One region of the Massilia sp. Soil_C_3 genome, then DNA from elsewhere that is predicted to be linked to it. Evidence: riboswitches for the same ligand, from Rfam matches in the RefSeq annotation. Region 1 holds a riboswitch; the other holds the start of a gene.
What was found. Region 1 has a riboswitch for thiamine pyrophosphate ahead of AC3A6F_RS06900 (TonB-dependent siderophore receptor). Riboswitches for the same ligand answer to the same signal wherever they lie in the genome.

Region 1 (15,303 bases):
AGGCGCGCTATGCCGCCGCGCTGGCGCGCTACGCCAGCATCGACGCCAAGGTGCGCCCGCAAGGCGTGGACGCGCTGCTGCCGGCGCAGGATGCGCTGGCGGGCATGTATAAGGCCAGCACGCTGTCGGACACCGCCACGCGCCTGGCCTGGATGGGCAAGGACGTCGATGCTTTCCGCAAGTCGAACGATCCGTTTATCGCGCTCGCGGTGCGCCTGCACGACGCCGGCATGGCCCTGGAAGAGCGTCGCAATGAGATCGACGGCAACCTGGAACGCGTGATCCCGCAATACATGGCGGCCGTGATCGCATGGAAGAAATCGCAGGGCAAGCCCGTCTACCCGGATGCCAACTCGACCCTGCGCGTGACCTACGGCACCGTGTCGCCGTTCTCGCCGCGCGACGGCCTGGTCAAGGGGCCGTTCACCACGGTGGAAGGCATCCTGGAGAAGGAAACCGGCAAGGATCCATTCATCGTGCCGGCCCCGCTCAAGCAGGCGATCCAGGGCAAGCGCTATGGCGTGTTCAAGGATGCGGCGCTGGGTACGGTGCCGGTCAACTTCCTGTCGAGCGCCGACACCACCGGCGGCAACTCGGGGTCGGCCGTGATGAACAAGCGTGGCGAATTGATCGGCCTGAACTTCGATTCGACCTATGAATCGATCACCAAGGACTGGTACTTCGACACCGCCATCACGCGCGCGATCCACGTCGACATCCGCTACATGCTGTGGGTGATGAAGGAAGTCGACCATGCCGACAACCTGCTCAAGGAAATGACGATCAAGTATCCGAAGAAGTAATTTCGGCCACAATCCTCTGCACGTCGTTCCCGCGCAGGCGGGAACCCAAGTTTGCAAGCGTTACGATTGCGCCGAGAGCACTTGGGTTCCCGCCTTCGCGGGAACGACGGTTTTGAGCAAAAAGTATTCGCGCGCGTTTCATCATCATTGTCGACCGAATGAACGAACCCCTCATCCTCGCCGGCCTCACGACCTCGCCGCTGGAACTGATCTCCTTCCTGCTGGCCGTCACGACCGTCGTGCTCAACATCCGCCAGAAGCACTGGGCCTGGCTGTTCTCGATCGCCTCGTCCGCGACCTATGCGGTGGTGTTCTACGACGCGCGCCTGTACGGCGATATGGGACTGCAGTTCGTGTTCATCGCGGCCTCGGTCTGGGGCTGGTACCAGTGGCTGAACGGCAGCGGCAATGCGCCGCTGGTGCCCAGCTTCCTCAAGCCCAACGGGCGCGCCTGGTCGCTGGCGGCCTGGCTGGCTGGCTTCGTGCTGCTGTCGACCTTCCTCGACAATTTCACCGACACCGACGTGCCGCACGCGGACGCCTTCCTGACCGCCGGCAGCCTGGTCGGCCAACTGCTGCTGGCGAGGAAGAAGGTCGAGAACTGGCATGTGTGGATCGCGGTCGACATCCTGTACGTCGGCCTCTACCTGTACAAAGGCCTGGTGCTGACCGCCGTGCTGTATGGCGTATTCGTGCTGCTGGCGATCGCCGGCTTGCGCACCTGGTCGGCGCTGGCGCGCAAGGCAGCATGAGCGGCGTGCAAAGAGTCGCCATCCTCGGCGCCGAGTCGTCCGGCAAGTCGACCTTGTCCGAAGCGCTGGCGCGCCATTACGGCACACTGTGGGTGCCCGAATACCTGCGCGAATTCGTCGATACGCTGGGAAGGGTGCCGCACGAGGAAGACCAGTATGGCATCGCGCTGACCCAGCGCGCGCGCGAGGATGCGGCTGCTGCGCAGGCAAGCCGCTTGCTGTTTTGTGACACCACGCCCCTGATGACGGCGCTGTACAGCCGCGTGTACTGGGGCAGGGTGGATGCACAGCTGGCGCGGCTCGATGCGCGCCACGACTACGCCTGGACCTTCGTCACCGCACCCGACACCCCGTGGGAGCCGGACGGCCTGCAGCGCGAATCGGAAGAGGTGCGCCAGATGGTGCACAGGATGCTGGTGGAGACGCTGGCCGCGCGCGGCATCGCCTACACCTTGCTGGCCGGCGACCTGCCGCACCGGATGCGGCAGGTTCAGGGGCTGCTCGGCCAGCGCTGAATCTCAGTCCTGACGGTTACGCCTTCGGCAGGCTGGCCGCCAGGTCGGTCCACGACTGCGGCTGCGGCTTGCCGCGCTCGCGCACGCCGAAGAAGGTCACCACCAGCTCGCCCTGGTCGTCGAAGAACTCGACCGAGGTGACGCCGGCGCGGCGCACCACGTAGCCGCTGCGCAGTGCGCTGTCGCGCAGGTGCAGGTTGAAGTCCGGATCGAGCACATTGAACCAGCCGTCGGCCGCCATCACCTTGTTCACCTTGCCGCTGTAGATCTGGGTCAGCGCCCCATTGCCGAGGAAGGCCATGATCGCGACCCCGTCCTTGGCGGCATCCTCGAGCAGCTTGCGCACCGCTTGCGGCGCGACTTTCTGCACCACGCCGCCAGGGGCCAGGCGCAGCGCCTGTTCGCGTGTCAGGCCGAATTCCGACACGATGCGGTTGAACTGGTGCACATCGGTCATCTCTTGCCAGGCAGTCTGGAATTCCTTGACGTCGACCGCGCTGTCGGGCTTTTCGGCAGGCTTCGGTGCGGCGGCCGCCACGTCCAGTTGCGCGCCCTGGCTCGGATGGCGGAAGTCGGCCACCAGCTTGTCGAACACCGCAACCTCGGCGTCGTCGCGCAGGTAGAGCTTATGCACGGCGTTGCCGCTGGCGTCGAAGAACTGCAGGCTGCGCTGGCCGGCCCCGGCGCCGTCGCGGCCGGGTTGCGTCACGGCGAAGGCGTACTTCCATTTGGCGAACTGGAAGCGCAGGTCGATCGGACCGCCCAGGTAGCCGCCGGCGATGTTCAGGTTGCGCGCTTCGCGCTCGGCCTCGTCCGCGCTGCCTTTCTCGGCCTGCTTTGGAATGCGCATGGCCACGCCGGTGGTCTCGATCACGCCGTTCTCGTTGCGCGTGAGCGCCATCACCTTGCCCAGGTCGAGGGCGCGGCGCATGATCTCGCGCGGCGCATGGTCGGTTTCCTTCAGGCGCACGACGGTACTGCCAATGCCGGTGGCAAGCAGCTGGGCTTCGGATACCTTCAGCTGGCGCGCGGCGTCGCGCATCTGCAGACGCGGCTCCTTGGCCTTGAGCTCGGCCCACTGCTGCGCCAGTTGCGGGGCGGCCTGCGCCGGGATCAAGGCCAGGGCGATGGCTGCGGCCAGGAGATGACGGGTAAGTTTCATGGATGTGTGCTCCTTGTTTGTTTTGCAAATGCGATCAAGCATACTAAATGATAATCATTATCATTTGCAACGTGCTCTTCCGACTTTTTGGCAGGGATTTCTTGACCGGGCGCACAGGGGCCGATGCGAATCGGTGTTGGATGTCGTTACAAACAATAAATCTTTACACCCTGATGACTATTTGTTTCTAGAAGGCATTACAATCATCGGATTTCGAACGTACGGCGAGACGCTATGAAAAACTGGATAGGACGCTTTTTGGGCGGTTCAGATAAAGAGACAGAAGCTGCGGCCAGCGTCGGCACGACGGCGACGATCGAACATGACGAGGACATGGCGAACGATGTCCACGCCACCTTCTACCGCTGGCTGACCGCCTCCAGCGGCTTCAACGCCCAGCCCGGGCAGGAAGCCCAGATCCTGGCCGAAGTGCGTTCGCTGGCGGCCGATCCGGTCTGTGCGTCCGGCCTGGTGCCGCGCGTTCCCGAACTGGTGTCGCAGCTGCTTACCGCGCTGTCCGACGAAAACATCTCGACCGGCGCGCTGTCGGCGCAGGTCGGGCGCGACCTGGTGCTGGTGGCCGAAGTGATCCGCGAAGCCAACAGCGCTTATTACCGGCCGGTGACCCCGATCGAAACACTCGAAGGCGCGGTGACGATGCTCGGCCTGAACGGTTTGCGCATGCTGCTGGCGCGCATCGCGTTCCGGCCGCTGGTGCGGGTCAAGGTCCAGGGCGTGGCGCGCCAGGTGGCGCCCAATGTGTGGAAGCATTCCGAACGCTGCGCGTTCGCCGCCAGCGTGATGGCGCCGGGCCTGTCGGCCGGCGTGTTCGAATCCTACCTGGCCGGCCTGATGCAGAATCTGGGATTGCAGGTCGCGTTCCAGGTGGCTGACCGCATCTGCGAAGGCAGGGTGCCCGGTTCCAGCGAATTCGGCATCGAACTGTTCGCGGCCAGCCGCCAGCTGTCGTCGGTGATCGCCAACCACTGGGACTTCCCGCCCGAGGTGGTGGAGGCGATCGAGCAGGCCGGCGAACCGGATGGTTCGCACCTCGCGCAGGCGCTGGCCCAGGGCGACCGCATCGCCAAGCTGCGGTTGCTGCTCGATGCCGAGGTGATCGAAGACGATGATGTGCTCATCACCCGCGGGCTGAATGGTTTCCAGCGGCGTTGCCTGGGCAAGCTGGCGGATTTGTCGGATTGATGCATGATGCCTGCCACGGCGCGCGTGGCAGGCGAAGCGGGCGAATGCCTAGAAATCGATCTGCGCCGACAACTTGAACGTGCGCGGCGCCCCCGGCAGCAAATACCCACCCAGCGACTGCGTCACGTCCCGCCAGTAGAACTTGTCGAATGCATTGTCCACCCGCGCGCGGATGATCGTGTTCAGCCCACCCGCGCGCAGCAGGTAGGACGCCCCGAACCCCGCCACGTGATAGCCCGGCACCTTCACGCGGTTGGCCGGATCGAACACCTTGTTGCCCGAGTACTGCCACTGCGCGTCGAGCTTCAGGCCCGCCACTTGCGGCACCGCGTACTCGACCCAGGCGGTGGTGCGCAGCTCAGGCACATTGGTCACGCGCTTGCCTTCGGTCGACGCGTCGCCCGTGTCCTTCTGGTCGGTGTCGAGCGCCATCAGCGACAGGCTGTAGTTCAGGTCGGGCGTGGCGCGGCCCATCGCGGACAACTCGACGCCGCGGTGGGTCTGTTCGCCGGCGCGCACGAAGGTGTTGGCCGCGTTCGTGTATTCCAGGCCCTGGCGGATCTCGAACAACGCGCCCGACAGCGCCAGCTGCTCGTTGACGTTGCGCTTGACGCCGAACTCCAGCTGCTTCGAGCGGCTCGGCGGCAGCGCGGTGTTCTGGTTGGTGGTTTCCATCGGCGCGATGCCGCCGTACTGCAGGCCATGGCTGATCGAGCCGTACACGCGCCAGTCGCGCGCCGGCGCATACACCAGCGCCACGTTCGGCAGCGCGAACGAGTCCTTCGTGTGCACCCAGCCGCCCTCGATTTCTTCAAGCGCGTCGAGCTTGAGCTTCACGTAGCGCACGCCGGCGTGCAGGGTGAACTGCGGCGACAGGGTCATCACGTCCTGCACGAACAGCGAGCGTTCTTCGGTACTGCGGCGCTGCATCACAGGGCCGGTCACGCGGTCGCTGGAGACCGGCGGCACGACGGTCGGGTTCCAGATATTGCTGGAGCCGACGTAGTCGTAAACGTATTCGCCGAAGCTGTCGTGGCGTTCGGCATACGAGCCGCCGATGGTCAACGAGTGGCGCACCGCGCCGGTGTCGAAGCGGCCCTGCAGCATCGCCTGCAGGCCCCACGGCGTCTTGCGCTCGCCCGTGCTCTGGAAGTCGTACACGTCGTAGTCGCCGTTGGAGCAGTAGCCCGGATAGTAGCCGTCGTCCTCGTTGCTGCAGCCGTAAGGGAAGGCGGTGAAGTCATCGCGCTTGAACCAATGCTTGTTGGCGCTGACGGTGGCGTTCCACGCGTCGTTGATGCGGTACTCGAAACGCAGGCCCAGATTGCTGCTGTCGGTATCGACCGGGCGGGTCCAGGGCTGGTCGTTGAGCAGGGTCTTGGCCGAGATCCCGGTGGGCAGCGCTTCATTGCGGATCAGCTGGTAGCCTGGCGCCGTGACCTGCGACTTGTGCTGGTGGTCGAGGTCGATCTGGAACAGCGCGTCCGGCGTGATCTGCCAGTCGAAGGCGGCCGACACGAACTGGCGCTCGCCGTCGGCGCCGCGCACGTAGGACTTGAGGTCCTCGGCCGCGGCATTGATGCGGTAACCGAAGCGGCGGTCTTCGAAACGGCCGCCCAGGTCGACCGCGCCGTACACGGTGCCGCGCTCGCGCACCTCCACCGTGGCCTGGCGCAGCGGCGCATTGGTAGGACGCTTGGTGACGAAGTTGATCATCCCGCCCGGCGCCGCGACGCCGGCCTGCAGGCCGGCCAGGCCGCGCAAGACCTCGATGCGTTCCTTGTTCTCGATCGGGATCTGCGTGTCGCCCGAGATCGCGATCATGTCCTTGCGGTAGCTGGTGGCGTTGTCGAGCGCGAAGCCGCGGATCGAGAACTGCTCGGCGTAGCCGATCGCGTTGTAGGCGTCGCCGATCGAGGCGTCGTAGCGGGCGGCGTCGGTGGCGCTGCGGATCGACAGGTCCTGCATCTGGCTCTGGCTGATCGAGGTGATCGAGGCTGGGGACTCGAGCAGCGGCACGTCGGCGAAGCCGCCGACGCTGGCGCGGTCGAGGGCGATCCACTTGCTGCCGGTGACGACGACGGACGCAGTCTCTTGTGCGAAGGACTGGGACGACAGGGAAAACGCCTGCACGATGGCGCAGGCGAGAATGGTGTGCTTCGAGGTGAATGTCATGGTTTGCTCGTTTTCGCGCGCTACGTGGCGCGCCGCTTTTATCAAAGCCGGAGCCAACGTGGGGGAAGGGCAAACGAATGGGGATGCTGCTTTGCGCTTTCCTTCGCTGGCATTATCCAGATCAGGTACGAAGGGTATCTCTCACCCGGAACAACGTTCCAGGACCCCTAGCGAGTCGCGAGTGTATCACGGCCCCGGGCGGCCGTGGTGAATCTGTCAAGCCGGTCGATCGGCGCCGCTCAGGCTTTCGCGGTCGACGGCGCCTCGGCCACCGTTGGCTGGGTGGCGGCCGGCGTCACCATGTGGCGCAGCAGCACGGCGCGCGCCGCGTCGCCGATGGCGCGCCAGTGTTCGCGCCGCTGCGCCGCGCGCTTGCGGTGCTTCGATGGCATGTCCTGCAATGGCTTGAGGTAGAAGGGCAGTGGCACCAGGAAGCTGCGCGCGTCCAGATCAGAGCCGCCCAGGATGCGCCAGAAGCCGTCGTAGGCGTTCTCGAAGGCCTTGTCTTGCGCCGCTTCATAGGCCACGTGCGCGCTGCCGCGCACCGCGACCACCCGGTTAAAGCCCAGCACCTGCGCCGCGCCCTGCAGGGCGGCGAAGCAGAAGAAGCTCGGCGAATTGTTGGGGAAGACGCGCTCGAAGGTCTCGAAGGCGCCGCCGGCATCGCGCCACAGGCCGGCGTTGCGGGTGATGAAGGGAACGATCGGCAGGTCGACGCCCACCACCGCGCCCTCGACCCAGGTCCAGGACAGGCGGTGCAGCACCGTGCCGTCGACGACCAGGGACAGCGTCAGTTCGCCTTCGGGGTCGATGCGGGGCGCGTGCTCGAGCCGCATGATGAAACTGCCACTGTCGTCCTCATGCTGCCACAACACCAGGCCGCCATGGTGCGCGGCCTGCCGGTAGGCGGCGTTGAAGGTCGTCTCTTCGAAGCGGTAGTGGGCCAGCACGCAGCGCATGCGCTCGCGCACCTTCATGCCGCGGGCCAGGTAGTCGCGGCCGCTCACATGGCGGAACAGGTCGTCGTCGGGCGCGTTTTCGAGGCGGCGCACCAGCTTGAGACGGGACAGGGACTGGTGCTCGCGCCAGTAGCGCAGCGCATGCCAGCGTTGGGTGAGACGAGCGAAGATCATCGAGCGCTCCATTCGGCGTAGAAGGTCTTTATCTTGCCGGTCCATGCCCGGCAATGACAAGAAATAATTCCGTTCTGCAATTATGTGCCGAATTGCTAGCTCGTGCCCGGACGAAGTGCAAACAGTGCTTGGGAACCAAGGCGGGCGTGATCTGTCATGGGACTCTCTCTGGACGTATTAACTTATGGTTGTTTTTAGGCATGCACGACAAGACTACCATGTTTGCAGCGCGCCACGCTTCTTCATTCATCATCGATAATGCGCCGGAACCAACCAGCAATGGAGGAAGCAGATGGCGTATGAACTGTTCTATTGGCCGAGCATCCAGGGACGCGGCGAATTCGTCCGCCTGGCGCTGGAAGAAGCGGGCGCCGACTACGTCGACGTGGCGCGCCGCGAGGGTGGCGTCGACCTGTTGATGGCGGCGCTCGACGTCGAGGAGTATCCGGCCTTCGCGCCGCCCTTCCTGAAGGCGGGCGAGCTGGTCATCGGCCAGGTGGCCAACATCCTGCTCTACCTGGGTGAGCAGCACGGCCTGGCGCCGCGCACCGATCCGGGCCGCCTGTGGGTGCACCAGCTGCAGCTGACCATCGCCGACCTGGTGACCGAGGCCCACGACACCCATCACCCGATCGCGTCCGCGCTGTACTACGAAGACCAGAAACCCGAGGCGCTGCGCCGCTCGGCCGACTTCGTCGAGTCGCGTATCCCCAAGTTCATGGCGTATTTCGCGCGCCTCTTGTCCAACCCCGAGCCGCGCGACTATCTCACGGGCGACAAGATCACCTATGCCGACCTGTCGCTGTTCCAAGTCATCGAGGGCCTGCGTTATGCCTTCCCGAATGCGATGAAGAAGATCGAACAGGAGCATCCGGTGCTCACCGGCCTGCGCGACCGGGTGGCTGCGCGGCCGAACATCGCCGCCTATCTCGCGTCCGACCGGCGCATCCCCTTCAACGAGGAAGGCATCTTCCGCCGCTATCCCGAGCTCGATCGGTAATTAGTCCCAGGCCGGGGCGAAGTCGGGACTGACCAGGCGAGCGCCATCGTCGAGCGCATCGATGGCGGCGCTGTCCTCCTGGCCCAGCACGAGTCCGAGCGATCGCAGGTTGCCGGCCAGGTTGTCGCGTTTGGTCGACGACGGGATCACGGCATAGCCCTTGGCCAGCAGCCAGGCCAGGGTCACCTGGGCCGGCGTGGCCCCGTGGCGGCGCGCGATTTCCCCGATCGTCGGGTCGCTCATCACCTTGCCATAGGCCAGCGGCATATAGGCGGTGACTTGGATGCCGGCCGCGCGCGCGAAGTCCGCCACGCTGCGGTTCTGCAGATAGGGATGCAGCTCGACCTGGTTGGTGGCGATATTGTCCGCGCCGACGGCGGCTATCGCCTCGCGCATCAGGGCCACCGGGAAGTTCGAGATGCCGATCGCGCCGGTGAGGCCGGCGTCGCGCGCTGCCAGCAAGGCCTGCATCGACTCGGCCACCGGGACGGCGGCGCCGGGCGAGGGCCAGTGGATCAGGGTCAGGTCGACCTGCTCGACGCGCAGCTTGCGCAGGCTGTCCTTCAGGCTGGCGGCCAGCTTGTCGGCGGGCAGGTGCTCTGTCCAGATCTTGGTGGTCAGGTAGACCTCGCGGCGCGGCACGCCCGACCCCGCCAGCGCCTGGCCGACCTCTGTTTCATTGCCATAGATCTGGGCGGTGTCGATGTGGCGGTAGCCCAGTTCCAGACCGGTGGCGACCGAGTCGATCGCGGCTTGTCCTTGCAGGCGGAAGGTGCCGAGGCCGAGTTGTGGCATGTTCATGGTGTGTCCTTTTCGTTGAGTTAGTGGGTGGCGACGGCGCTGCGCACGGCCGCCTTGGCCGGCACGCCTTCGCGCCGGTCGAGCCAGCCGGCCAGGGTGGTGAGCAGCAGGGCGCCGACGACGACCAGGGCGCCGATCCACGGTGTGGCCATCAGGCCGAGGTGGGCGACGATCAGGCCGCCGCCCCAGGCGCCGAGGGCAATGCCGACGTTGAAGGCGGCGATGTTCAGGCCCGAGGCGACATCCACCGCCTGCGGCGCATCGCGTTCGGCGCGCTGCACCACATAGACTTGCAGGCCGGGCACGTTGCCGAAGGCGACCGCGCCCCAGGCCAGCACCGTGATCAGGACAAGCGTCTTGCTCGGCGCGGTGAACGTGAGCACCAGCAGCACCACGGCCAGCAGGGCGAACACGATCTGCAGCGCGGGCACCGGACCATGGCGGTCGGCCAGCTTGCCGCCCCAGATATTCCCGGCCGCGACCGAGACGCCGTACACCAGCATCACCAGGCTGACGGTGGATGCCGCGAAGCCCGAGACCTCCTGCAGCACCGGAGCCAGGTAGGTAAAGGCGATGAAGCTGCCGCCATAGCCGAGCGTGGTCATGGCGTATACCAGCAGCAGGCGCGGCTTCTTGAGCACCGCGAGCTGGGTCAGGAGGCTCGATGGGCGGCTAGCAGCGATATCCGACGGCACCAGGATGGCGCTGCCGATCACGGCGATCACGCCCAGCAGTGACACGGCCAGGAAGGTGGCCTGCCAGCCGAAGTGCTGGCCGATGAACGTCCCGAGCGGCACGCCGGTGACCAGCGCCACGGTGAGACCGGTGAACATCAGCGCGATGGCGCTGGCGGCTTTTTCCTTCGGCACCAGGCTGGTGGCGATGGTCGAACCGATCGAAAAGAACACGCCGTGCGCGAGGCCCGTAAGCACGCGCGCGGCCATCAGGGCTTCGTAGTTCGGCGCCATCCAGGCCACCAGGTTACCGAGGGTGAACAGGACCATGAGGCCGAGCAGCAGGTGCTTGCGCGGCACTTTTCCAGTGAGGGCAGTGAGCACCGGCGCGCCGATGGCCACGCCCAGCGCGTACAGGCTGACCAGCAGGCCGGCCGAGGGCACCGATACGCCCAGGCTGGCGGCAACAGTTGGGATCAGGCCGACGATCACGAATTCGGTCGTCCCGATGGCGAAGGCGCTCAATGTAAGCGCCCAGAGTGCGAGTGGCATGCGATTCTCCTTGTTGCTTGTGTCTTTACATGGCAGGGTTGAGGCAGGCATGCAGTGTGCCGTGCCCAGATGCAAGGAAAAATAGGCCGCTATACAATGGACTTTTGAGTTGGAGTCAATAATGATCGATGTGGATGGCATGATTGTATTTGTTGCCGTCATAGATTCCGGCTCGTTCTCGGCCGCCGCCGAGCGCCTGGGGCAGACCCCGTCGGGCGTCTCGCGCACCATTTCGCGGCTGGAGGATAGTCTCGGCATGACGCTGATGCGCCGCACGACGCGGCGCCTTCAGCTGACCGAGGAAGGCGCCTGGCTGCTCGAGCGCGCCCGCGCCATCCTGCGCGACCTGGCCAATACCGAGGCCGAGGCGCAGGCGCGCCGTTCTCAGCCTTCGGGCCTGGTGCGGGTAAATGCGTCGACGCCGGCCTTCGACCACTTGCTGGCGTCGCTGCTGCCCGATTTCCTGGAGGCGTATCCGCTGGTCCAGCTGGAACTGACCAGCGGCGAAACCTATGTCGACCTGATCGAGGAGCGGGCCGACCTGGCGATCCGCATCGGCGCGCTGCCCGATTCGACGCTCAATGCGCGGCGCCTTGGTACCGGCAAGCTAAGGGTGGTGGCGGCGCCCGCCTATATCGACAAATACGGCGTGCCGCGCGAGCCGGCCGAGCTGGCGCTGCACCGCACCGTGGGCTTCACGGCGCCGGCCTCGCTCAATACCTGGCCGCTGCTGCATGCCGGCGGCGAGGGCTGGACCGTCACGCCGCAGGTGCTGGCCTCGAGCGGCGAGACGGTGCGCCACCTGGCCTTGCACGGGGCGGGCATCGGGTCGATGGGGGAATTCCTGGTGCGCGCCGACATCGAGGCGGGGCGCCTGGTGCCGCTGCTGGAGGAGCAGACCCTGCCGTGGACCCAGCCCGTATGGGCCGTGTTCTACAAGCAGGGCGCGCTGGCGCCGCGGGTGGCGGCGTTGGTGGACTTCCTCGCCCGCAGACTGGGCGAGGTGCTGGAACGCTAGACCACGGCGTCGGCGGCGCCCGCCTCGGCCTCAGCGCTTGCGAGACGTTCGATCAGGTCCGGCAGCGGCATCGGCCGGCAGAACAGGTAGCCCTGCATGAATGGCTGTCCATGTTCCGCCAAAAAGCGCGCCTGCTCCGAGGTCTCGATGCCTTCGGCCACGACCCGCAGGCCGAGCTGGCCCGCCATCGCCAGGATCGACTGCACGAGGGCGGTGCCGTTGCTGTCGTCGGGCATGTCGCGGATGAAGCCCTTGTCGATCTTGAGTTCGTACAGCGGCATCTTGCGCAGGTAGGCCAGGTTCGAGTAACCGGTGCCGAAGTCGTCGATCGAGAAGCGGATCCCCAACTGCGCCAGTTCATGCATGCGGCTCACCGTGTCGTCGATGTCATCCACCAGCAGGCCTTCGGTCACTTCGAAAATCAGCTGCTGCGGCGGAACACCCGTCTCCTGGACCACCGCGCGCACCATGGCGACGAAATCGCTCTGGCGGAACTGGCGCGGGCTGACGTTGATCGACAGCGGCAACGCATGACCGGCGCATTCCAGGTCGCGCCAGGCTATGCAGGCCTGGCGCAGGACCCATTCGCCGAGCGGCACGATCAGGCCGGTCTCCTCGGCGACCGGGATGAAGACGTCGGGCGGCACCAGCACGCCGTCGGCGCGGCGCCAGCGCAGCAGCACCTCGGCGCCGACCGGCGCGCCGGCGGGATCGACCTGCAGCTGCAAGTGCAGCGCCAGTTCGTTGCGCTCCAGGGCATGGGCCAGGTCGCGCTCGAGCATCAGCACGTTCTCGGCCGCCGCCAGCATCGTGGTCTCGAACAGCGCAACGCCGTTGCGGCCCGCCGCCTTGGCGTGGTACATCGCGGTATCGGCTTCGCGCAGCAGATCGTGCACGGTCTGGCCTGGGCGCAGCGGGAGCGCGACGCCGATGCTGCCCGACGAATGGTAGACCTGGTTGTCGATGACGGCCGGAAGGCGCAGCGCCTTGCCGACCTGTTGTGCCAGGGCCAGGGCGGCGGCGGTGGCGGCCGCGTTGTCGCCGCCGAGATTCGCGGCCAGGATGACGAATTCGTCGCCGCCGAGGCGGGCTACGGTGTCGCCTTCGCGCACCGCGCCAACCAGGTGAGAGGCGACGTGCTTGAGCAGGGCGTCGCCGGTGGCATGGCCGCGCGCATCGTTGACGCTCTTGAAGTTGTCAAGGTCGATGTACAGCACCGCGCCGAGCCCGCGGCCTGCGTGCGCGCCCTCGACCAGCGCGTGCAGGCGCTCCATCAGCAGGCGCCGGTTCGGCAGGCCGGTAAGCACGTCGAAGAAGGCCAGTTGCTCGATCGCGTCGGCCGAGCGGCGACGCTCAGTGATGTCGCGTCCCACCACCACCAGGTGGGTGATCGGCCCGCCTGCGCCGGCGAACGGCACCATGTCGATCTCGACCCAGTACGGCTCGCCCGTCTTCGAATAGTTCACCAGCTCGGCCGATACCGGCTCGCGCCTGCCCATGGCCTCGACAATGCGCGCCACCACTGCCGGATCGGTGTCTGGCCCGTCCAGCATGCGCATGCTGCTCCCGACTATCTCGTCGGCGCGATAGCCGCTGCGGCGCTCGAAGGCCCGGTTGGCGAAAATGATGGGCTGGATGGCGCCGGGACGGTCGTCCACCTTGACAATCAATACCATCTCGTTGAGGCCCGCCAGCGCGGCGGAGGTCAGCCGCAGCTCGCCGTTCATCGCGCGCAGCAGGCTCTGGCCTTCTTCCAGCGAACCGGCCACGGTGCGCACGTCCTTGAGCGAGCCGGCCAGGCCTTTGAGCAGGGTGCCGCAGCTCAGGGTGATCAGGCCGCCGACGCAGGTGAAGTTCAGGGTCAGGATCAGCACGCTGGGGAGGGAGTCGTGTGCGTAGTGGCCGACCGGGATGTCGGTCTGTCCGGTCAGGCCGAGCACCATGAGCGTGGCGGCGCTGAGCGCCAGCGCGGCGATTGCCTGCCGCGTACCCAGCAGGACGGCGGCCAGCGCGGGGGCCGCCAGCAGGTAGAACAGGCCGATCGCACCGGCAGCCAGCATCGAACCGATGCCCACGCCGTACAGCATGGCCAGGAAGTTCAGGACGCGGGTCCGGTAGGCCAGACGATCCATGCGCCAGATCGCCAGGATCCACGCCAGCGCGGCGGTGTCCATCAGGGCCACCGCGGGGAGGTCGCGGTAGACCGCCAGCGCCGCGCTGGGCACTGCCGCGATCAGGGCCAGCACCAGGACGACGGACATCAATGACGTGAAAACACGTGCGCGCCACTGCGCGACATCGTCGTGAGCCAGCATGATTACTTTCGCTTGAGAGGGAATGATTTCATTATGACAATGAGCATTGTCTTATGGAAACATCATACCAGCTCTGCCGTTACTGGGTCGTTCTATTGAGCAACGGTGCGATTCCACACTGATGGGCGGCAGGGCCGCGAGCGGCTGCCGCCCATGCCGTGTCCCGGATCAGAACGCGTAGGTCGCGCGCCCGTAGATATACCGTCCCGAACGCCCGAACGGCGCATAGGTCGAGAACGGCGTATTGCCCGTGGTGTTGAGCGCCGGCGGCAGCGTTTCCGGGTACTGGTCGAAGACGTTGTCCGCGCCCAGGGCCAGGGTCAGCTTCGGCGTGACGGCCAAGCGTCCCTCCAGGTCGACCACGGTCTTGGCGCCTAGCTCGAAGTCGAAGGCCGCCGTGGTGCCCGGCGACAGCACCTCGCCATAGCGCGTGGCGCGCAGGGTCGCGCCCCACTGGCCCAGCTTCCAGTTGACGTTGGCGCTGATCTTGTTCTTCGGCTGGCCCTTCTCGAGAGAGAGCACGTTGACGCGATCGAACAGGATCGGGGAAGGGCTCAGGTTCGACAGCTGTTCGGTCACCGGCACCTTGGTCACCTCGGTGTCGGTGTAGTTGCCGGCCAGCGTAAAGTCGAAGCGGCCCGCCGCGCCGGCGTTGTGCGCCCAGTTGATCACCACGTCCACGCCCTTGGTGGTGGTGTCGACGCCGTTGATGAAGAAACGTCCGCCGCCCACGCCGATGAAGCCCTGGCTGGCGATGTAGTTGCGCACATTGGTTTGTGTGAGATTCTCGGACAGGATGATGCGGTCGTCGATGTCGATGCGGTAGGCGTCGACCGTCACGCTCACGCCGCCCAGGCGCAGCACGGCGCCGAGCGAGGCGTTGACCGATTCCTCGGCGTCGAGCGGCTTGGCGCCGAGGGCCACCGCGACCGGGTCGGACGGCTTGAAGGTCGTGATCTCGTAAGGGATGCCGTTGATGAAGTTGGTGGACGTCGCGGTGAAGTGCTGCTGCTGCGGCGATGGCGCGCGGAAGCCGTTCTGGATCGCGCCGCGCAGCGCGAAAGCCTTGTTGAAGTCGTAGCGCAGCGCCAGCTTGCCGGCCACGCTATTGCCGAAGTCGGAATATTTTTCGGCGCGCACCGCGGCCGAGGCAAGGAGTTCAGGCGTAATGTTGGCTTCGAGATCGATGAAGGCGCCGAC
Region 2 (15,303 bases), on a different contig from region 1:
GAAGCTGTAGTCGGCGCCGCCGTCGGTCAGCCCGATGATGGTGTCGACGACATTCTCGACCTTGGTCGGGTTGATGAAATGGGTCATGCCGAACTTGCGCGCCATGGCTTCGCGTTCCGGGTTCAGGTCGACGCCGATGATCTTGTCGGCGCCTACCATCCTGGCCGCCTGGATCACGTTCAGGCCAATGCCGCCCAGGCCGAACACGACCACGTTGGCGCCCGCTTCGACCTTGGCGGTGAAGATCACGGCGCCGATGCCGGTGGTGACGCCGCAACCGATGTAGCAGATCTTGTCGAACGGCGCGTCATTGCGCACCTTGGCCAGGGCGATCTCGGGAACCACGATGTAGTTCGAGAAGGTCGACGTTCCCATGTAGTGGTAGATCGGCTGGCCGTCCAGCGAAAAACGGGAGGTCGCATCGGGCATCAGGCCGCGGCCCTGCGTCGTGCGGATCGCCTGGCACAGGTTGGTCTTTTGCGACAGGCAGAATTTGCACTGGCGGCATTCCGGCGTGTACAGCGGGATCACATGATCGTCGCGGCGCAAACTGGTCACGCCGGGACCGACGTCGACCACCACGCCGGCGCCTTCATGGCCCAGGATGGCCGGGAAGATGCCTTCGGGATCGGCGCCCGACAGCGTGTAATAGTCGGTGTGGCAGATGCCGGTGGCCTTGACCTCGACCAGCACTTCGCCCGCCTTCGGACCTTCGAGTTCGACCTCTTCGATCGTGAGCGGATGGCCCGCCTTCCATGCAATTGCTGCCTTCGTTTTCATGTCGTATTCCCGTTGCTTGAAGAAAAACCGCGCGTCCATGAGCGCGCCGCAAAAGTGACATGATAACAAGCTTGCGAAATCACGTCCGGCCCCGGCCCCGCAATCGTTCGCCGATGGCCCCATGCAGGCTGCCGAGGGTTTCCTCGGCAGCCAGGATCTGCTCGGCCACCTCGCCCATCTTGCGCCGCTGCGAGCGCGCCTCGTCGCGCAGCACATCGAAAGCCTGATGGCGGTCGATGTGGAAGCGCGCCATCAGCACGCCGACCGCGATGCTGGTCTCGCGTCCCGCCGCCAGCGCCGAGGTCAGGCTTTCCTCGCTGCGGCGCAAGCGCCGGATGTCGTCGCCGCGCGCCAGTGCCGCCTCGAACGCCGGCAACAACTGGGCGCCGTCGACCGGCTTGACCAGGTAGCCGACCGCACCGGCATCGGCGGCGGCGCGCGCCGTCTCCGCATCGTCGCTGGCGGACAGGAACATGAAGGGAATGGTGGTCTCTTCACGCAGCAGGCGCGCCAGCGCCAGGCCGGACATGCCGGGCATCTCGATGTCGAGCAGGACCAGGGCGATCCCATCGCCGCGCTCCTCGATCGTGCGCAAGGCCTCGGCCGCGGTGCCGGCGCCGAGGGTGTCGTGGCCGGCGTGCTGCAGCACTTCGGCCAGGTATTCGCGCAGCAGCGCATCGTCGTCGACGATCAGTACCAGGCGGCGCGCTGGTGATTGTGAGTTCATGCTTCCTCCTGTCAATACATGGGACGTCAGCGCCGCTGACGTGCTGGAGCATGAAAAAAATATAGCACGCAAGAATGTGAACGCGCCAGTTAGAAACGACACACTGTCAGATTCATGGAATGGCTGGCGCCGATGAATTTCTTGGATTACCATCGTTCCCTGCACCTTTGCAGGGCCAAATGGAGAATCCCATGCCCGATTCCGCGAAGGTGCGCGCCGCGCACCTCAACGCCGCGACGCCGATGCCATTGCCGGGAATGCCCGCGCTCGACCTGTCCCTCGCCTTCCCTGCCGCGCTGCGGCCCGCGGCAGCTGCCCTGACGGCAAGCGCTGCGTGGCGCCCCGAAGGTCTCCACTATACCTACCAGGTCACGCTCGAAGGCGAGACCCTGACGATCCCCGTACGCCTCTATTTCAATCCCGGCCTGCCATTGGACGATGCGGGTCGCAGCGCCATCGAACGCGGTATCGCATCTTGCCTGGGCACCCGCCATCACGACGGCCACGTGCGCGAGGCGTGCCTGGCACGGGTACTGGCCGCGCCACAAGGCTGGATGGCGCCCTTCATCGTGCATCTCGTCGGCGAATACGTGATCGAGATCGTGCAGCGAATCGAGGCGGCGCTGCCGGCGTTCGACCCGGCCATGCGGGCAGCCCTTGCCGGCTTCGTGCGCGAGAACCCGGCTTACCTGGACACGATCGAACGCCGGACTGTCAGCTACCGGTTCCGGGGCGGCCCTCCGCCGCTGCTGGACTATCCGGGCAAGCGCGTCATCGCCTGCCTGCGTGCGCTGGGCCGGGAAGCGTGAGCCGCATGCGCTGCTCCATCAGGTCCGAGCCCGGCCGCAAGGGCTCGCGCACGCCGGCCTCGACGAAACCGGCGCGCTCATAGAGGCGCAAGGCGTCGGCATTGGTGCAGGTCACGCCCAGTTGCATCGCCTGCGCGCCGCGCTCCGTAGCCCAGCGCAATGCCTCGTCGAGCAGCGCACCGGCCACCCCCTGCCCGCGCGCCTCGGGCGCCACCCACATCTGGAACAGGTTGACGACAGTTGCGTCGTCGCCGTCCTCCTTGGCCCAGGCCAGGCCGACCAGCGCGCCGTTCATCTCGGCGGCCAGCGCGCGGTCGATGCCTGACGTGGTCGAGCGTGCCAGGCGTGCGGCCCAGGTCTCGAACGCCAGCGCCTCTTCGGCGGCCAGGGTGCTGCCGAAGGCGCCCGGCGCATCAGCCAGTGCAAGCAGGCGGATCGCGCGGTAGGCTGGCCATTCCTCGGCCCTGAATGGTCTGATCGAGAATACAGCAGCTGTATGCGTCATGAAAGACTTTCGGTTACTGTCGGAAAACAATTCTAGCAGGGAGGAATCGGCCCATTGCCGAGCGCCACGCATTGCCGACAATCGGTACATTTTCATCTTTAACCACGGAGATGACCATGTCCGCATCGAACAAGGACGTTTTGCTGAAGGCGAATGCCGCGGTGACCCGCGGCGACAACGAAGGATTCCTGGCGTGCTGCACCGACGACCTGGTCTGGTCGACGGTCGGCGGCGAGACCCTGCGCGGCAAGGAGGCAGTGCGGGCCTGGATGGTGGATGGCTATGCCCAGCCGCCCAAGTTCACTGTGTGCGAACTCGTCGCGGAAGGCGATCTCGTGGTCGCCCTGGGCGACATCGAATCGAAGGACGAGCAAGGCAAGCCGGTGCAAAACGCGTACAGCGACGTCTGGCGCTTCCGCGATGGCAAGATGGCGGAGCTGCGTGCCATCGTGGTGCCAGTCAACTAGTCCTTTTCCCAGTCCTCCATGCGCTGCTTGCGCGCTCTCCCCACCGCGATCCGGTTACGCGTGGTAAAGGCGATCAACCGCGCCACCACCACCGCCAAATACATCAGCCCGATCAGCATCTCGACGCTGGCCAGCGCCCGCGCATGCACGGTCAGCGGAATCACGTCGCCGATGCCGGTGCTCGACAGCAGCGCGAAGCTCAGGTAGTTCAGTTCGGTCCAGGTGCGCGGCGCGGCCGAGTTCACGGCAGCGGCAAAGGTACCGGGGTGAACTTCCTGCAACAGCACGTACAGGTGGGTGAAGCCCCATGCAATCAGGGTAAAGGTGGCGCCGGCCGCGAACAGCTCGTCGGTGGTGGCCAGCTCATCGTCCATCATGTAGGCGATCAGGCTGCCCGCCGCATAGAAATAAAACAGCGCCTCGAGCCCCGACGACCATGCCAGCAGTTCGCGCATCCCGAACAGGATCTGCGCCAGCAGCAGCGCGATGATCGGCACCGCCAGCGCCCAGCTGACCCGCACCTCGCCCGGCGTGCGCCGCACCATGCGGATGGTGAAGGCCAGCACCACGATGCCGAAGACATTGAAGCCTACCTGGCCGGCCGGCGTGCCCTCGATGAAGGGATAGGCCAGCATGCCGATCAGCTGGACCAGGAACAGGATGGCGGACGGGTGGCGGCGGGTGTGAGCGAACAGGAGCAATGGGCGCATGGATGGACGACGGTGATCGCGATGCGCCCATTGTAGGTTCAGGCGGGCGGAAACAGCGCGCCGAACGCGCGCGCCGCTTCACCGGGATCGCGCGAACCATAAACACTCGTGATGGCTGCCACCAGGTCGACCCCGCGCGCCACCAGCGGCGCCGCATTGCTCGGTGTCATGCCGCCGATGACCACGATCGGCACTGAAAATTCGGCGCGCGCCTGGTCCAGCATCTCGGGCGGCGTGACGAAGGTGTACTTCTTGACCGGCGATGGATAGAAGCCGCCGAAGGCGATATAGCTGGCGCCGGCTTCGACCGCCGTGCGCGCCAGCGCCAGCTCGCCGTAGCACGAGGCGCCGACGATCTTGTCCTGGCCCAGCAGCGCCCGCGCCTCCCGGATGCCGACGTCGGTATGGCCCAGGTGCACACCGTCGGCGTCGATCGCCTGGCACAGGTCGAGGTGGTCGTTGATGACGAGCGGCCGGCCATGGCGGCGGCACAGCGCCAGCAGCTTTGTTGCCTGCTCGCGGCGCAGGTCGGGACCGGCTTCCTTGTGGCGGTACTGGACCAGCGCGGCGCCGGCGCCAAGGGCGGCGTCGGTGGCGGCGATCAGTTTTTCCGTATCGTCCCAGTTCGGGGTAACGAGGTACAAGCCGCGCATGTCGACTCCTTTCAGGTTGTCAGTTGCAATAAGCGGCGCGGGATGCGCTGCCCTGGCGCCAGCGCATACGACTGCGCCAGCGTGTGGTGGGTATAGGCCTGGGCCGCGTCGAGCGCCGATTCCATGCGCTCGCCCAGCGCCAGCCGCGCCGCCAGCGCCGCGGCCAGGGTGCAGCCGCTGCCGTGGTAGCCGTGCGGCAGGCGCGGCCAGCGCCAGGCGCGCGCCTCGACGCCGTCGACCAGCCAGCGGTTGACGACGGTGTCGCCAAAGGCGTGGCCGCCGGTCACCAGCATCTGGCGGCCACCATGCCCCCCAAGCGCCTCGCGCTCGGGCAGGTTGGGCAGCACGATCGTCGCCAGCGCCAGCAGTTCGCGCAGCGCTTTGATAGCGTCGCCCTGCCCCAGCGCATCGCCATGGCCGCTGGACAGTACCGGATCGAGCACCACCGGCAAGGTGGGCCGGCGCGCGCGCAAGGCTCGGATGACGTCCGCGATCGCCGCCGCGTTGGCGGCGTTGCCGGGGATGCCGAGCTTGACTGCGCCGATGTCGAAGGCGGCCAGCAGCGGCGCGGCCTGGCGCGCGACCCAATCGGCATCGACCGGCGCGGATGCATGGACCCGGTTGTTGTCCTGCGCCGTCAGGGCGGTGGCCACGGGCAGCGGGTGCGCCCCCTGCGCCGCGATCGCCAGGATGTCGGCGGCCAGGCCAGCGCCGCCCCCGGGATCGAGCCCGGCGAACACCAGCACGCAGGGTGTCATCCCGTGATCTTTCCTTCGACGGGCGACGAAGGCGAGGCGGCGAAGCGCTTCGGCATGCGGCCGGCGAGCCAGGCGTCGCGCCCCGCCAGCACCGCGTGCTTCATGGCGCGCGCCATGCGCACCGGATCGCCCGCGGCGGCGATCGCGGTGTTCATCAGCACGCCGTCGCAGCCCAGTTCCATCGCGATCGCGGCGTCCGACGCCGTGCCGACGCCGGCGTCGACCAGCACCGGCACCGTGGCCTGCTCGATGATCAGGGACAGGTTCCAGGGGTTGAGGATGCCCATGCCAGAGCCGATCAGGGAGGCCAGCGGCATCACCGCCACGCAGCCGATCTCTTGCAGGATGCGGGCCTGGATCGGATCGTCGCTGCAATAGACCATGACGTCGAAACCGTCCTTCACCAGCGCCTCGGCCGCGACCAGGGTCTCGGGCATGTGCGGGAACAGCGTCTTCTGGTCGCCCAGCACCTCGAGCTTGACCAGCTTGTGGCCGCCCAGCAGCTCGCGCGCCATCTGCAAGGTGTAGATCGCATCCTTGGCGGTGTAGCAGCCGGCCGTATTCGGCAGGATGGTGAATTCGTTCGGCGGCAGCACGTCCAGCAGGCTTGGCGCGTTCGGGTCCTGGCCGATGTTCACGCGGCGGATCGCCACCGTGATGATCTCGGCGCCGGCGGCCAGGGTGGCTTCTCGGGTCTGCGCCAGGTCGCGGTACTTGCCGCTGCCGACCAGCAGGCGCGATTGGTAAGCGCGGCCGGCGATGGTCAGCACGTCCTGTTTAATGTCGTTCAATGCATTCATGTCTCGTCTCCTGTCAGCCGCCACCGATGGCGCGCACGATATCGACCCGGTCCTGCTCCTGCAGGCGCCGGTGCAGCCATTGCTGGCGCGGCACCACCTCGCGGTTGACCGCCAGCGCCATCCCCTGTCCGCTCAGGCCTAGCTGTTCCAGCAGGCCGAACAGGGTTTGGCCCTGCGGCACCGTGCACGGCGCCCCGTTGACTTCGATTGGCGTCATTCACACCTCCCGGTACAGCTGGGCGCCGTTCCTGACGAACTCGATCGCCTTTTCCTGCATGCCGTGCGTTAGCGCGGTCTCCCCTTGCACGCCCCTGGCGGCGGCATATTCGCGCACCTCCTGGGTGATCTTCATCGAGCAGAAATGCGGGCCGCACATCGAGCAGAAGTGGGCGACCTTGGCCGAATCCTTCGGCAGGGTCTCATCGTGGAATTCGCGCGCCTTGTCCGGGTCGAGCCCCAGGTTGAACTGGTCTTCCCAGCGGAACTCGAAGCGCGCCTTCGACAGCGCGTTGTCGCGCAGCTGGGCGCCCGGATGGCCCTTGGCCAGGTCCGCCGCGTGGGCGGCGATCTTATAGGTGATGATGCCGTCCTTGACGTCGTTCTTGTCGGGCAGGCCCAGGTGCTCCTTGGGCGTCACGTAGCACAGCATGGCGGTGCCGTACCAGCCGATATTGGCCGCGCCGATGCCCGAGGTGATGTGGTCGTAGCCCGGCGCGATGTCGGTGGTGAGCGGTCCCAGCGTGTAGAACGGCGCCTCGTGGCACTGCTCCAGCTGCAGGTCCATGTTTTCCTTGATCAGGTGCAGCGGCACGTGGCCAGGGCCCTCGATGATGGTCTGCACGTCGTGCTTCCAGGCGATCTGGGTCAGCTCGCCCAGGGTCTTCAGTTCGGCCAGCTGGGCTTCGTCGTTGGCGTCGTAGATCGAGCCGGGACGCAGGCCGTCGCCCAGGCTGAACGAGACGTCATAGGCCTTCATGATGTCGCAGATGTCCTCGAAGTGCGTGTACAGGAACGATTCGCGGTGGTGGGCCAGGCACCACTTGGCCATGATCGAGCCGCCGCGCGAGACGATGCCCGTCAGGCGGTTCGCCGTCATCGGCACATAACGCAGCAGCACGCCGGCGTGGATGGTGAAGTAGTCGACGCCCTGCTCGGCCTGTTCGATCAGCGTGTCGCGGAAGATCTCCCAGCTCAGGTCCTCGGCCTTGCCATTGACCTTTTCCAGCGCCTGGTAGATCGGCACCGTGCCGATCGGCACCGGGCTGTTACGCAGGATCCATTCGCGCGTCTCGTGGATGTGCTTGCCGGTCGACAGATCCATCACCGTGTCGGCGCCCCAGCGGATGGCCCAGGTCATCTTTTCCACTTCCTCGCCGATCGACGAGGTGACGGCCGAGTTGCCGATATTGGCGTTGACCTTCACCAGGAAATTGCGGCCGATGATCATCGGCTCTAGTTCCGGGTGGTTGATGTTGGCCGGGATGACGGCGCGGCCGCGCGCCACTTCCGAGCGCACGAATTCGGGGGTGATCTCGGCCGGGATGCTGGCGCCGAAGGACTGCCCCGGATGCTGGCGGCCCAGCAGCGCCGCCACGCGCTGGCCCATCGGGCCTGACGACTCCAGCGAGGCGATGTATTCCTTGCGCTGCATGTTTTCGCGCAGGGCGATGAATTCCATCTCGGGCGTGATGATCCCGGCGCGCGCGTAGTGCATCTGGGTGACGTTGCGCCCGCCATGGGCGCGGCGCGGCGCCCGCTGCAGGTTGAAGCGCAGCGCGGCCAACTGCGGATCGTTCAGCCGTGCCTGGCCATAGTGCGAGGTCGGGCCGTCCAGTTGCCCGGTGTCGCCCCGTTCGGCGATCCATGCCTGACGCATCGGCGCCAGGCCGCTGCGGATGTCGATCGCCGTGCCCGGCTCGGTGTACGGGCCGGAGGTGTCGTAGACGAACAGGGGCGGATTCGGCTCGGCGCCGAAGCTGTCGGGCGTAGGCGACTGGCCAATTTCGCGCATCGGCACACGGATGTCGGGCCGGCTGCCCTCGATATAGACCTTGCGCGAATTGGGTAGTGGGTTGATGGCCGCATGGTCCACCGTGGCGGTGGCGGCATCGAATACCCGGGATGACTTCAGAGGTGCGTTCATGTGGCTCCCTTGCTTGCGGAGCCAGCAAAGGAGGTGCCGGGTGCAGGGCGGACGCGGATGTGCGCACGCTTGCATCGATTCGGCTGCTTCCCTTCGCTGGCATTATCCAGATCAGGTTCGGAGGGTATTTCTCACCCACGCGCCGTTGTAACGACGCATAGGACCCCTAGCGTTTTGCCGGCCGAGTTTCCCCGGTCCAGCGCAGTAAATTATACGCGCTTGTAATTTATAATGGTTGTTTTCGAAAATATCACTCCGACCACATCATGGAATTAGCCAAGTCTTTCGAGCCAGCCGATATTGAACAGTTCTGGCGCGCCGAGTGGGAAAAACGCGGTTACTTCACCGCCACCATGGACGAGGGCAAGCCGTCGTTCAGCATCCAGCTGCCGCCGCCGAACGTGACCGGCACCCTGCACATGGGCCACGCGTTCAACCAGACCGTCATGGATGGCCTGACCCGCTACTACCGCATGCGCGGCTACAACACCGCCTGGGTGCCGGGCACCGACCACGCCGGCATCGCCACCCAGATCGTGGTCGAGCGCCAGCTCGACGCCCAGAAGATCTCGCGCCACGACCTCGGCCGCGACGCCTTCTTGGAAAAAGTCTGGGAGTGGAAGGAAAAGTCGGGCAATACCATCACCGGACAGATGCGCCGCCTGGGCGCCTCGCCCGACTGGAAGCGCGAATACTTCACGATGGACGAGACCCGCTCGAAGTCGGTGGTCGAAGTCTTCGTGCGCCTGTACGAGCAGGGCCTGATCTACCGCGGCAAGCGCCTGGTCAACTGGGATCCGGTGCTGGGCACGGCCGTGTCGGACCTGGAAGTCGATTCGCAGGAAGAAGACGGCTCGATGTGGTACATCCAGTATCCGCTGGCCGATGGCAGCGGCCACCTGACCGTGGCCACCACCCGTCCTGAAACCATGCTGGGCGACGTCGCCGTGGCGGTCGATCCGACCGACGAGCGCTACCTGCACCTGCACGGCAAGATGATCAAGCTGCCGCTGTCCGATCGTGAGATCCCGATCATCGCCGACAGCTACGTCGACAAGGAATTCGGCACCGGCTGCGTCAAGATCACCCCGGCCCACGATTTCAACGACTACGCCGTCGGCCAGCGCGCCAACCTGGCGCCGATCAGCATCTTCACGCTCGACGCCAAGATCAACGAAAACGGCCCGGCCCAATACCAGGGCCTGGACCGCTTCGCCGCGCGCAAGCAGATCGTCGCCGACCTGGAAGCGTTGGGCCTGATGGAACAGATCAAGCCGCACAAGCTGATGGTTCCACGCGGCGACCGCACCAACGTCGTGATCGAGCCGATGCTGACCGACCAGTGGTTCGTCGCCATGACCAAGCCGGCCCCGGAAGGCACGTTCAATCCGGGTAAATCGATCACCGACGTGGCGCTGGAAAAAGTCGCCAGCGGCGAGATCAAGTTCGTGCCCGAGAACTGGAGCACCACCTACAACCAGTGGCTGGGTAATATCCAGGACTGGTGCATCTCGCGCCAGCTGTGGTGGGGCCACCGCATCCCGGCCTGGTTCGCAGAGGACGGCAGCATCGTCGTCGCGCGCGACGAGGAGGAAGCCCAGGCTAAGGCCGCCGCGCAAGGCATCACCGGTGCGCTGCGCCGCGACGACGACGTGCTCGACACCTGGTTCTCGTCGGCCCTGGTGCCCTTCTCGACCATGGGCTGGCCCGAAGAAACGCCGGACATGAAGATGTTCCTGCCGTCGTCGGTGCTGGTCACCGGCTTCGACATCATCTTCTTCTGGGTGGCGCGCATGGTCATGATGACCGCCCACTTCACCGGCAAGGTGCCGTTCGAGACCGTGTACGTGCACGGCCTGGTGCGCGACTCGCAGGGCCAGAAGATGTCGAAGTCGAAGGGCAATACGCTCGACCCGATCGACTTGATCGACGGCATCGACGTCGAGACCCTGGTGGCCAAGCGCACCACCGGCCTGATGGACCCGCGCGCGGCCGAGAAGATCGCCAAGGCCACGCGCAAGGAATTCCCGGACGGGATCGCGGCCTTCGGCACCGACGCCGTGCGCTTCACCATGGCGAGCTACGCTTCGCTGGGCCGCAACATCAACTTCGACCTGGGCCGCGCCGAGGGTTACCGCAACTTCTGCAACAAGCTGTGGAACGCGACCCGCTTCGTGATGATGAACACCGAGGGCAAGGATTGCGGCGCTCCGGCTGCGGAGGATCTGTCCCCCGCCGACCGCTGGATCATCTCGCTGATGAACCGCGTCGAGCTCGACATCGCGAAAGGCTTTGCCGACTACCGCTTCGACAATATCGCCGGCAGCATCTACAAGTTCGTATGGGACGAGTACTGCGACTGGTACCTGGAAGTGGCCAAGGTGCGCGTGCAGCAAGGCACGCAAGCCCAGCAGCGCGCCACCCGCCACACGCTGCTGCGCGTGCTGGAAGTGATCCTGCGCCTGGCGCATCCGATCATCCCGTTCGTGACCGAGGCCCTGTGGCAGAGCATCGCTCCGCTGGCCGGCAAATCGGGCGAGACCATCATGCTGCAGCCCTACCCGCTGGCCGATACCTCGCTGGTCGACGAAGAAGCCGAAGCCTGGATGGAGCAGTTCAAGGCGCTGACCGACGCCACCCGCAACCTGCGTGGCGAGATGTCGCTGTCGCCGTCGGTGCGCGTGCCGCTGATCGTCGAGCCGGGCAATGAAGCCGATCGCGCCAGGATGGCGGTGTTCGCACCGTACATCCAGCTGCTGGGTAAACTCGCCGAAGTGCAGATCGTCGACGCGCTGCCGGAATCGCCAGCCGCGGTGTCGATCGTCGGCACCACCAAGCTGATGCTGAAGGTCGAGATCGACGTCGCCGCAGAACGCGAGCGCCTGTCGAAGGAGATCGCCCGCGTCTCCGGCGAGATCGCCAAGGCCAACGGCAAGCTGTCGAACGAAAGCTTCGTGGCCCGCGCGCCGGCCGCCGTGGTGGCGCAAGAGCAGGAACGGGTGGCGAACTTCTCGGCCACGCTGGCCAAGATGCAGGAGCAGTTGGAGAAGCTGCCGGCCGCCTGATCGTCGTTGTCAGATGCGCGTCGTTACTGCCACTGGCAGTAACGACTCCCCGCGCAGGCGGGGACCCAAGCTAGCTTGAGCAGTCACTTAAATTCGCATAAGTGGTCTGCTTGAAACTTGGGTCCCCGCCTCCGCGGGGACGACGTTTTTTGGTTGCTGGAAAAATGAGCGTTTCGATACGCAGACTCTCGCAGCCTTTCTTTATTTCAAGCCCTGCCACCAGCGGCCGCCGGCATGCGGCTGTTTCAGGTCCAGCGCCTCGCCCATCTCGGGCGTGGTCAGCTTGACGCCCTTGTCGTCGGCCAGCTGCGCGATGCGGTCGAACGGATCCTGCCAGCGATGCATTCCCAGGTCGAAGGTGCCGTTATGCACCGGGAACAGCCAGCCCGCTTTCAGGTCGAGGAAGGCCTGCATGGTTTCCTCGGGCTGCATGTGGACGTCGGGCCAGCGCTTGTCGTAGGCGCCGGTTTCCAGCAGCGCGACGTCGAACGGGCCGAACCTGGCGCCGATCTCCTTGAAGCCCTTGAAGTAGCCGGTGTCGCCGCTGAAGAACAGGCGCAGCGCGTCATGCTGTATCACCCACGAGGCCCACAGGGTCTTGCCCGCATCGTGCAGGCCGCGGCCAGAGAAATGCTGGGCCGGGGTGGCGGTGATGCGCACGCCGCCCACCTCCGTCCCCTGCCACCAGTCGAACTGGCGCACCTTGGCGCGGTCCACGCCCCAGTCGATCAAGCGGTTGCCCACGCCCAGCGGCGTCAGGAACAGCGTGGTCTTGGCCGCCAGTGCCTTCACCGAAGCGTGGTCGAGGTGGTCGTAGTGGTCGTGCGACAGGATCACGGCCTTGATCGGCGGCAGTTCGTCGATCGAGATCGGCGGCGCATGGAAGCGCGCCGGGCCGGCCCACTGCACGGGCGAAGCGCGCTCGGAGAACACCGGATCGGTGAGATAGAACTCGCCGCCGAGCTTGATCAGCATGGTCGAGTGGCCGAGGCGATACAAGGTGTTGTCGGGCGCGGCCAGCAGCGCCGCCTGGCTCAGGGCGCGCACCGGCACCGCCTGCTCGGGAATCGTGCCCTTGGGCTTGTCGAACAGGAAAATCCACCAGAGCTTGGCCATTTCGCCAAAGCTCATCTTGTGCATCTCGACCGGGTTGCGGTATTTCCCGTCGTGGAATTGTGGCGAAACAGGTGCGGTAGTGGTGCTGGCGAAGGAGGTGCAGGCAGCCATGATAGCGATTGCTCCAAGTAGGATAGTGCCGAATAGTAGGCGCATGATATGAATGGATAGTCGTAAAGTACACTACACAGTGTAGTATCTACTTTTGAGAAAGTAAACTACTGAGTGTAGAATTCGCGTATGCACACGCCGACCCGCCTGACCGACCGAAAACGCAGCGCCATCCTGGCCGCCGCTGCCGAGCAGTTCCGCGTCCACGGTTACGAAACCGCCAGCATGGATGCCATCGCGGCGCTTGCGGAAGTTTCGAAGCGCACCGTCTACAACCACTTCGCCAGCAAGGAAGAACTGTTCGCCGAAACGGTGATGCAGATGTTCGAGAGCAGCGCCGGCCAGCTCGAACTGGGCTACCGGCCCGACCGCAGCCTGCGCGAGCAGCTGGTCGAATTGATGGCGCTGAAGATGCGCACCCTGGCCGATCCGGAATTCATCGCGCTGGCGCGGGTGGCGATCGGCGAAGCGATTCACGCGCCCGAGCGCACCTTGCCGGTGATTGCCCGCCTGGGCGAGCGCGAAGAAGGTGTCACGGTCTGGATCCGTGCGGCCCAGGCCGACGGCAAGCTGAAACCGGGCGATCCCTCGTTCGCGGCGACCCTGCTGCAGGGTCAGATCAAGACCTTCGCTTTCTGGCCGCAGATCGCGATGGGCGCCGCGCCACTCTCGCCCGAGCAACAGGAGCGAATCATCGACGCCGCGGTATCGATGTTCCTGTCCTACTTCGCCAGCTAAAAGTCGGGCACGGCGCGGGCGCCCTGCGCTGCCGCTGCCGCCTGGCGCGCCGATGGCCGACATTGCGCAGGCGCGGCTGACGTCGATTCAACCGGTGAGGACCTATTCCGGTTTCCTGACAATGTGCCCGGCGGCGAGGATATCCGTCGTCAACTGCCAGAACGGCCCGTTGAGCAGGGGTACCGACGCCAACTTCTGACAACGCGCTATCGACATATACGACAGGCGCGTCGATTTGCTCGTGACATAGCTGAAGATGTTCGGATTGAGGTAAGCCAGCTTGCCCTCTCGACTGATGCCGACGATCAGGATCACATGCCTACCCCAGCCGAGCTTGCCGGCGCCGTACAAGCCTTCGGCGATAACCGGACCTTTCCTCAGCGCTGCCCTCCACACGCTTACCTCCTCGCACGTTACCAGGCTTCCATTGGTGGCGAGTCCGTATTCCTGCGCATGCAACTCAATGCGCGAACCGCGGTTTTTCCGGTACGCGTCGATTACTCCCGGCGTGTGAGCAGTGCGCCTGGCGCCACGCTGGTCCAAGCCATAAATGGTGTTGTGCTTGGTTTCCATGAGCATTTCAATGCACTTTAACCAGCAAGAACTCATCATCCCCTGGAAGCGCCATGTAACGTTGTGCGTACCCGTAATAATCGACATCGATCGCTCCCTTCATCCTGGCGTTGACCCATATACGCGGACGGACGCGAACCGGATGCCATCAGAAGATGTTCACGAAGCGGGCGCCCTTGCCCACCGACCTTGCATAGCACACCGTGCCGCCGTTTTCATGGACCAGATGGCGCACCATGCCAAAGGCGGCACTCGCCAATGGGGAGCGCAGCCTGCGCCAGTCCTGGCTGGCGCTGCGCGAGTGGCTTACTTGACCGGCGCGTCGTCGCGCACAGGCGCTTGCGGCGCGCGCAAGGCGGCCGCGCGCTGTTCCCAGTAATGCGCGTTCTCGATCCCGAGCGCCTTCGGATCGAACTCCGGATCCTTGCCGGCCTTCTTCTGCGCCTCGTAGTCGCGCAGGCACTTGAACGCTACCTTGTGCAGCATCACGATGGCGACGATGTTGAGCCACGCCATCAGGCCGACGCCGATGTCGCCCAGGCCCCAGGCCACGTCGGCGGTCTTGACCGCGCCGTAGATGGTGGCCGAGACGATGCACAGTTTGAGCACGAAGGGCAGCCACGGATGGCGGCCGTGGCGGTCCATGTAGGCGATATTGGTCTCGGCGATGTAGTAGTAGGCGACGATGGTGGTGAAGGCGAAGAACAGCAGCGCGATCGCCACGAACAGCGCGCCGAATCCCGGCAGCACGTTCTCGAGCGCGGTCTGGACATAGCCCGGCCCCGAGGCCACGCCCTGGATGCCGACGAACACCGGCGTCCCGTCCGGGTTTTCGACGTTGTACTGGCCGGTGATCAGGAGCATGAAGGCGGTTGCCGAGCACACGAACAGGGTGTCGATGTATACCGAGAACCCCTGCACCAGGCCCTGCTTGGCCGGGTGGCTCACTTCGGCCGCCGACGAAGCATGCGGGCCGGTGCCCTGGCCGGCCTCGTTCGAGTAGATGCCGCGCTTGACGCCCCACTGGATCGCCAGGCCGAGCATGGCGCCGAAGCCGGCGTCCAGGCCGAAGGCCGAGCTGAAGATCAGTTGCAGCACGCCCGGCAGCTCACCGATGTTCATTGCCACGACCACGATCGCGACCAGGATGTAGGCGGCGGCCATGAACGGCACCACGACTTCGGCAAAGCTGGCGATGCGGCGCACGCCGCCGAAGATGATGATGGCCAGCACCACGGCCAGGCCGATGCCGGTGTACAGCGGATCGATGCCGGCCGCGGTCTTGAGGCCCTCGGCGATCGAGTTGGCCTGCACGCCCGGCAGCAGCAGCCCGGTCGCCAGCAGCGTG

Region 2: linked by a shared signal. The riboswitch ahead of thiC (phosphomethylpyrimidine synthase ThiC) and the one ahead of AC3A6F_RS06900 (TonB-dependent siderophore receptor) in region 1 are both predicted to bind thiamine pyrophosphate.

The regions. Positions count from the first base shown of each region.
Region 1 is NZ_JBDGJG010000003.1:256,479-271,781, forward strand. Features, by position in the region: gene AC3A6F_RS06875 (S46 family peptidase) at 1-803, shown strand, start outside; gene pnuC (nicotinamide riboside transporter PnuC) at 962-1,555, shown strand; gene AC3A6F_RS06885 (AAA family ATPase) at 1,552-2,070, shown strand; gene AC3A6F_RS06890 (hemin-degrading factor) at 2,087-3,232, opposite strand; gene AC3A6F_RS06895 (HDOD domain-containing protein) at 3,467-4,435, shown strand; gene AC3A6F_RS06900 (TonB-dependent siderophore receptor) at 4,484-6,610, opposite strand; TPP riboswitch at 6,692-6,789, opposite strand; gene AC3A6F_RS06905 (DUF535 family protein) at 6,850-7,743, opposite strand; gene AC3A6F_RS06910 (glutathione S-transferase) at 8,036-8,743, shown strand; gene dkgB (2,5-didehydrogluconate reductase DkgB) at 8,744-9,544, opposite strand; gene AC3A6F_RS06920 (MFS transporter) at 9,565-10,770, opposite strand; gene AC3A6F_RS06925 (LysR family transcriptional regulator) at 10,910-11,788, shown strand; gene AC3A6F_RS06930 (putative bifunctional diguanylate cyclase/phosphodiesterase) at 11,785-14,103, opposite strand; gene AC3A6F_RS06935 (TonB-dependent receptor plug domain-containing protein) at 14,272-15,303, opposite strand, start outside.
Region 2 is NZ_JBDGJG010000001.1:142,726-158,028, reverse strand. Features, by position in the region: gene AC3A6F_RS00705 (S-(hydroxymethyl)glutathione dehydrogenase/class III alcohol dehydrogenase) at 1-780, opposite strand, end outside; gene AC3A6F_RS00700 (ANTAR domain-containing response regulator) at 860-1,507, opposite strand; gene AC3A6F_RS00695 (hypothetical protein) at 1,750-2,316, shown strand; gene AC3A6F_RS00690 (N-acetyltransferase family protein) at 2,279-2,821, opposite strand; gene AC3A6F_RS00685 (nuclear transport factor 2 family protein) at 2,938-3,288, shown strand; gene AC3A6F_RS00680 (ion channel) at 3,285-3,998, opposite strand; gene thiE (thiamine phosphate synthase) at 4,037-4,651, opposite strand; gene AC3A6F_RS00670 (bifunctional hydroxymethylpyrimidine kinase/phosphomethylpyrimidine kinase) at 4,663-5,409, opposite strand; gene AC3A6F_RS00665 (thiazole synthase) at 5,406-6,209, opposite strand; gene thiS (sulfur carrier protein ThiS) at 6,223-6,426, opposite strand; gene thiC (phosphomethylpyrimidine synthase ThiC) at 6,427-8,352, opposite strand; TPP riboswitch at 8,424-8,530, opposite strand; gene AC3A6F_RS00650 (valine--tRNA ligase) at 8,619-11,417, shown strand; gene AC3A6F_RS00645 (MBL fold metallo-hydrolase) at 11,619-12,644, opposite strand; gene AC3A6F_RS00640 (TetR/AcrR family transcriptional regulator) at 12,774-13,382, shown strand; gene AC3A6F_RS00635 (hypothetical protein) at 13,485-13,955, opposite strand; gene AC3A6F_RS00630 (alanine/glycine:cation symporter family protein) at 14,262-15,303, opposite strand, start outside.